2 linked regions of the Rubinisphaera italica genome follow. The protein of the gene in region 2 interacts with the protein of the main gene of each other region in a pairwise test. Links are inferred from orthologs where the notes say so. Each region holds a gene or a part of one and is shown on either strand. Other genes may lie near its edges. The genes, in order: aceE and nth.

Region 1 (3,585 bases), 5.5 Mb from region 2 along the record:
ATCGGCAGCAATTCCACAATCAGGTCGGGTGATACCGGAAAAAAGCCTGCCGGCAAGGGATTGGAGAATCTCTCATTGAGAAAAAAAGCAACATCGGGTGCGAGGACCGTACCGGGATCCGTTTCGATTCGGAAACCCGGAACAGACTTCTGCTCCAAAAAAATAAGACAGGCTGGAAGCCTGTCCTACTTGAGGGATTCGTTATTCGGTAAGGAACTACGCGTACAATGGATCGACTTTGTCGGGATCGATGCCTAAATCTTTGATGGCCTGTGGCAGGATCGATTTGTCGAGATGTCCATCTTGAACGAGGCCGGCAAGTGCGGCATAAGTGACGAAGGAGGCGTCGACTTCGAAGTGGTGTCGCAACGCTTCACGGGTATCGCTGCGACCGAAGCCATCGGTGCCGAGGGTGAGATAAGTGCCCGGCATCCAATCTCGAATTTGATCGTGAACCAATCGCACATTGTCGCTGGAAGCGATGAACGGCCCCTCAATTCCCTCGAGTGTTGTTTCCAGATACGACTTCTTCGGTTCTGATTCCGGATGCAAACGATTCCAGCGCTGTGCAGCTCGGGCATCCCGGCAAAGTTCGCTGTAACTGGTGACAGACCAGACATCAGTCGCGACATTGTACTTCTCAGCCAGAATTTTCTGAGCATCGAGGACACCTTCAAGAATCGGTCCGGAGCCAAACAACTGCGGACGAACTTCAGCTGCTGGCTTCTCAACTTCGTTCGAGCTGAGTTTGTACATCCCTTTGAGAATGCCTTCTGTCACACCCTCTTCTTCGGGCATGGCTGGCATTACCCAGGTGCCATTGTAGACACTGATATAATAAAAGATGTCTTCACCATCGGCATACATTCGCTGCATACCATTCTGAATGATCACAGCCAATTCGTAAGAGTAGGCAGGATCGTAGGCGACGAGATTCGGCACAGTGGTCGCGACCAGTTGAGAATGACCATCCTCGTGCTGTAGACCTTCACCATTTAATGTTGTGCGTCCGGAAGTTCCCCCGACAAGGAAACCTTTCGTACGAGCATCACCTGCCAGCCAGATGAGATCGCCAACGCGCTGGAAGCCAAACATGCTATAGAAAATATAGAAGGGAATCATATGTAAGCCGAGATTTGCGTAGGCAGTCCCTGCAGCCACAAATGAGGACATCGCTCCGGCTTCGTTAATTCCTTCTTCAAGCAATTGCCCATCTTCTGCTTCTTTGTAGTACATGACCTGTGCACGGTCGACCGGCTCGTATAACTGCCCTTTGCTGGAATAGATGCCACATTGCTTGAAGAGTCCTTCCATTCCAAAAGTACGGGCTTCATCGGGTATAATTGGCACGATTCGCTTGCCGACTTCTTTATCCTTGAGCAACATGCTAATCATTTGCCCAACAACCATTGTCGTCGAAGCATCTTTGCCATCACTTCCTTCCAGTAATTTAGAGAACGCATCCAAATCTGGAACATTCAATTTGTCTTCTGTTGGCTGGCGGGAAGGAACATATCCTCCGAGTTCTTCACGTCGTTTTTTGAGATATTCCTGCTCTTCGCTTCCCTCTTCAAATCGATAGAATGGCGTCTTGAGAACTTCTTCGTCGTTGAGTGGGATGCCAAAGCGGGTACGGAAGTTGATCAGTTCTTTTTCGTTGATCTTCTTCTCGTTGTGCGTGTTGTTACGACCCTCGCCCGATTCTCCCAGCCCATAACCTTTAATCGTTTTGGCGAGGATAACCGTTGGAGCGCCGACGTGATCGACAGCTGCTTTATACGCGGCATAGACTTTGGACGGATCGTGTCCGCCACGTCGCAACTTCTGCAGTTGTTCATCGGAAAGATGATCAACCATATCGAGCAGTTCCGGATCAGCCCCGAAGAAGTGATCGCGGATGTAATCGCCTTTTTCGACGCTGTATTTCTGATACTGTCCATCAATGATTTCGCCCATCCGTTTGACGAGCCGCCCATCGACATCTTTGGCGAGAATTGGATCCCAGTCTCCACCCCAGATAACTTTGAGTGCATTCCAGCCAGCACCGCGGAATGCTCCTTCGAGTTCCTGAATGATCTTGCCGTTGCCGCGAACCGGACCATCAAGTCGTTGCAGGTTGCAGTTGATGACGAAGGTCAGGTTGTCGAGCTTCTCGCGGGAAGCGAGTGTGAGTGCCCCCAGAGATTCCGGCTCATCGCATTCGCCATCTCCCAGGAAAGCCCAGACGCGACATTCACTGGTATCGAGCAAACCGCGATGTTCGAGGTATTTGAGGAAGCGTGCGTGATAAATCGCCGTGATTGGTCCCAGTCCCATGGAGACGGTTGGGAATTGCCAGAAGTTGGGCATCAGCCAGGGATGCGGATAGGAACACAGTCCTTCACCACGGGGAATTTCTCGGCGGAATCGCTCCAGATGCGATTCATCGAGCCGACCTTCGACAAAAGCGCGAGCATACATTCCGGGAGAAGCATGTCCCTGGAAGTAAACCATGTCACCGAGTTGTTTGTCGGTTCGTCCGCGGAAGAAGTGATTTTGTGCCACTTCGTAGAGGGTTGCTGAAGAGGCAAATGTTGAAATGTGGCCGCCGAGCCCTGCAAATTTTTTGTTCGCTCCATGCACCATCGCCAACGCATTCCAGCGAACAATACTTTTGATGCGACGTTCAATTTCCAGATTGCCCGGATAAGCAGGTTGATCATCTAGATCGATCGTATTGATGTACGGAGTTGTGGCGGAGAACGGAATCATCACGCCCCGCAAGTAAGCCCGCTCACGCAGGTTGACGAGCAATTGAGTCACCCGTTCCGGACCGTAACGGTGAATCACGTCCTCTAAAGACTGGTACCATTCTTCGAGTTCGACAGGATCAATTCCCGCCACGACGCCATCGGTTAAATCTGTTGTCATGTTGTTCTGTCGTTTATCTTTGTGCGATTTATAAAGGATTCAACCAGACATAAAAGTCTAGTCGAGTCAGTGCCTACGAAACAATTCTGTAATATCTGATTGGACTGCAGGAGGAAATTTTCTCCAGACGGCCTTAAATTCTAATGAGATTCCCTCATTTCACAATCCACTCTCAGCCATCCAACCAATCAGACTCCACTTTCGATACAGTTGGGATTCAATCAGATTTCAGTCATTTATTGCAAGACCGATCATAACATTTCCGTAATGAGGAAATATAGTCAATGCTGTTGAGGTTCTCATTATCACAATCGATTCTGGCGCGATGATCATAATTTGTACATTGCAGATTTTTATTTTGTTTCATCGGAACGATAAGAGTGCAGCTTTGAACCATGGATGAACACGGATTTTCACGGATAAAAATATTTGTGTCCATCCGTGCTACTAAAGATTCATAGTTTTGAGGCTTGCGCGTACTTTGAAAGACAATCATTTTGGTTCCGGCGAGCAGATCAATCCAACCGTGCTGGGCTTATCCGTGGTTCTTTATTAATTTTGATTGTTCGCTTTGATTTCAAGCACATGCATAGCTCGTAAGTCATCTCTGATAAGATAGAGCATTCAAGGAATTTATGACTGTTTTGACATTTGAGATTGCTTTCTGACGTTGTG
Region 2 (3,102 bases):
TTGTGGGTGATCTCGAAACGTATGTCGGTCAAAAGATGACTGTTCGAGTAATTGACGTTAATCCCAAGAAGCGAAATCTGATTGTCAGCCGCAAGTCGATTATGCAGGAAGAACGTAAAGCAAACGAAGCTAAGGTCTGGGAAACAATCGCAGAGGGAGAGCAGAGAACGGGGATTGTCAAATCGGTTAAAGATTACGGCGCATTCGTCGATATCGGTGGGCTGGATGGATTAGTTCATGTTCGAGAAATGAGCTGGACTCGTGTCAATCACCCTTCCGATGTGATTTCCGAAGGCGATCAGGTCGAAGTCAAAATCCTGAGTCTCGATCGTGGTAAGAAAAAGATCAGCTTGGGAATGAAGCAACTTCTGGCAAATCCCTGGGAATATGCGGATCAAAAATATCCGAAAGGGACAGTCATCAAGGGGATCGTCAAAAAGACGACCGATTTTGGTGCGTTTGTGGAAATCGAGCCGGGTCTCGAAGGGCTGGTTCATATCAGTGAGTTGGACTTCAAACGCGTGAATCACGTGGGTGAAGTTGTAAAAGTTGGTCAGGAAATCGAAGCGAAAGTTCTGGAAGTTAATAAGAACAAACGTCGAATTTCCCTGTCGATTAAAGCGGTCAAACCGAAGCCGCAACTCTCGCCAGAAGAAGTCGCCAAACGGGAAGCCGAAGCGGCAGACATGCAGAAGTTCCGCGAAGAAGCCGAGAAACGCCGTGAAACTCTCAGGGGTGGAACCAGCAGCGGTTCGGGCGGCGGACTTTTTGGAAATCCGACTGATTTTAGTAAGTAGTCGGTCACGGCTACTCTATTGTCGTGTCCCCTCTCCCTCCGGGAGAGGGTTGGTGAGGGAATCCGTGTGAATTGTAATATGAACGTCGCAGGAATCCCCTCATCCGGCCTTCGGCCACCTTCTCCCCAGAGAGAAGGAAGTTAATCCGTTCCTGCATGAGATAAGTGCGGTTAGCCTCCGGGTATGAAGAAAGTCTACTGGCATGCCCGTAAAAAAAAGTACGGTGAAACGCCGGCGCAAACGACGTGTCTCTCCCGAACATGTGACAGCTGTCGTCGATCAATTGCAGGAGAACTATCCTCATGTCGAATGTGAATTGATTCACCACAACGCTTACGAACTGCTGGTCGCGACCATTCTTTCTGCTCAATGTACCGACGCACGCGTCAATCAGGTCACACCAAAACTGTTCAAAAAGTATCCCGATCCGTTTTTACTGTCCAAGGCAAAACAAGCGGATGTCGAGAAGATTATCCATTCGCTGGGATTCTTTCGAGCCAAGGCAACAAACTTAATTGGCATGGCCAAAGGAGTGGTTGAGCAGCATGCCGGAGTCATACCAGAGACACTTTCCGACTTAACGGCTCTTCCCGGTGTTGGACGCAAAACGGCTAATGTGGTTCTGGGAACCTGGTTTGGAATTCCTTCGGGCGTTGTTGTTGATACTCATGTTCGACGGATTTCGCAGTTACTCGGGTTGACCTCTGAGGTGACGCCCGAAAAAATCGAACAGGATTTGATGCAACGACTGCCGGAGGAGGAATGGATCAATTTCTCTCACCGACTGATTCGCCTGGGTCGGCAAACGTGTATTGCCCGCCGACCAAAGTGTGAGGAGTGCCCCATGCTGACGATCTGTCCGCGAGTTGGCTTGCCAGTGCTCAGCACAAAATCATAAAGTGGAATCCTAATTACTTCACAACACTTTCACATCGATTTGACCCATGAACGACTTGCTGCAGACGGCTTATCACGATGTCCTCAAAGGGGCAATTCTTTCCGAAGAGCAGATGCGGGGAGTTGTGAATGAATTGATGGATGGCTTGAGTGACCCGTATCAGACTGCCGGGTTTCTATCTGTTTTGGCAAGTCGAGGAGAAAGTGTCTCTGAAATAGCTGGGGCTGCTCGGGTGATGCGTGAAAAGTGCACGCCGATTCGCGAATCTGGAGCAGGACTTCTCGACACTTGCGGGACAGGTGGAGATGGACTGCACACATTCAACATCAGCACCGCGGCTGCCATACTGTGTGCCTCTTCAGGAATGAGTGTGGCCAAGCATGGTAATCGCTCCGTTTCGAGCACGAGTGGAAGTGCCGATGTGTTGGAACAACTCGGTGTGGCAATCACGCTGACTCCCGAGCAAGTCGATCAATGTATTGAAGCCGTCCAGATTGGTTTCTGCTTTGCACCATTACTGCATCAGGCGATGAAGCATGTGGTTCCAATTCGCAAAGCTCTGAAAACACGAACCATATTCAACATGCTGGGCCCACTGACAAATCCTGCACGAGCCGAGTTTCAACTGGTAGGGACGATTCGTAACGAATGGGCCAGGAAACTGGCAGAAGCGTTATGTACGCTCGGCACAGAACGTACAGCTGTCGTATGCGGGAACAATGAGTTGGATGAAGTTTGCCTGTGGGGAACGACGACGGTTTATCTTGTGGAGAACAACCAGATTACGGAGTTGATCTGGACACCAGGAGAATTTGGACTGCAAGCCTGTGAGGTCGGAGAGATTCAGGTTCATTCGGCAATCGAATCGGCAAAAATGATTCAAGGAATTTTAGCCGGTCAAGCAGGGCCAGCCAGAAATATCGCCGTCGCTAACGCTGCTGCCGCATTGTGGACGAGTCGGAAAGTCAGCACGCTCAAAGAAGGAGTCGAACAAGTTCAGAATGCGATCGACTCCGGAATGGCGCGAAAGAAACTTGAGGAATTGAGCAAGTTCACACAAGCCTTTGCAACGCCAACATAAAAAGCAGGCCTCGGCTTAGAGGCCTGCTTTAAACATATCATCGAGTGGAGCGGAATCCGCGAATTATCGCAGAGCCGCTTCAGAGCCTTTGGCACTGATTTTAGTCATTGCAGTTGCGATAAACTTCGCAGGTGCCTGCACGAATTTGTCAGCGTGTGATTTTGAATGACACATGTAAAGTTTGTTGTCAAAAGACACGACCCAACGGACTTCGCCACGCATCAGTTTTCCGGTTTCTGCCAAGTGAACCGGGCAGTTCCCGGAGAGTTCCGGCCAGAATTTTTCTGGATTCTGATCGAACTTCTTTTTGTTCTCTGCTGATGCAA

Evidence for each region.
Region 1: the proteins of nth (region 2) and aceE interact in binary tests that used the Escherichia coli proteins (3 or more experiments, as listed by UniProt). The link is inferred for Rubinisphaera italica from one-to-one orthologs.

Annotation. Positions count from the first base shown.
Region 1 is NZ_SJPG01000001.1:682,316-685,900, reverse strand. What follows is about bases 17-3,274. They hold aceE (pyruvate dehydrogenase (acetyl-transferring), homodimeric type), read right to left. Parts: upstream 2,911-3,274; coding sequence 217-2,910; downstream 17-216. UniProt on the Escherichia coli protein: Component of the pyruvate dehydrogenase (PDH) complex, that catalyzes the overall conversion of pyruvate to acetyl-CoA and CO(2).
Region 2 is NZ_SJPG01000001.1:6,136,697-6,139,798, reverse strand. What follows is about bases 73-2,847. They hold nth (endonuclease III), read left to right. Parts: upstream 73-999; coding sequence 1,000-1,695; downstream 1,696-2,847. Other genes in these bases: Pan54_RS23490 (thioredoxin family protein), read right to left, coding at 2,840-2,847; trpD (anthranilate phosphoribosyltransferase), read left to right, coding at 1,742-2,776; Pan54_RS23505 (30S ribosomal protein S1), read left to right, coding at 73-797. Also shown: more of Pan54_RS23505, read left to right, coding at 1-72; more of Pan54_RS23490, read right to left, coding at 2,848-3,102. UniProt on the Escherichia coli protein: DNA repair enzyme that has both DNA N-glycosylase activity and AP-lyase activity. The DNA N-glycosylase activity releases various damaged pyrimidines from DNA by cleaving the N-glycosidic bond, leaving an AP (apurinic/apyrimidinic) site.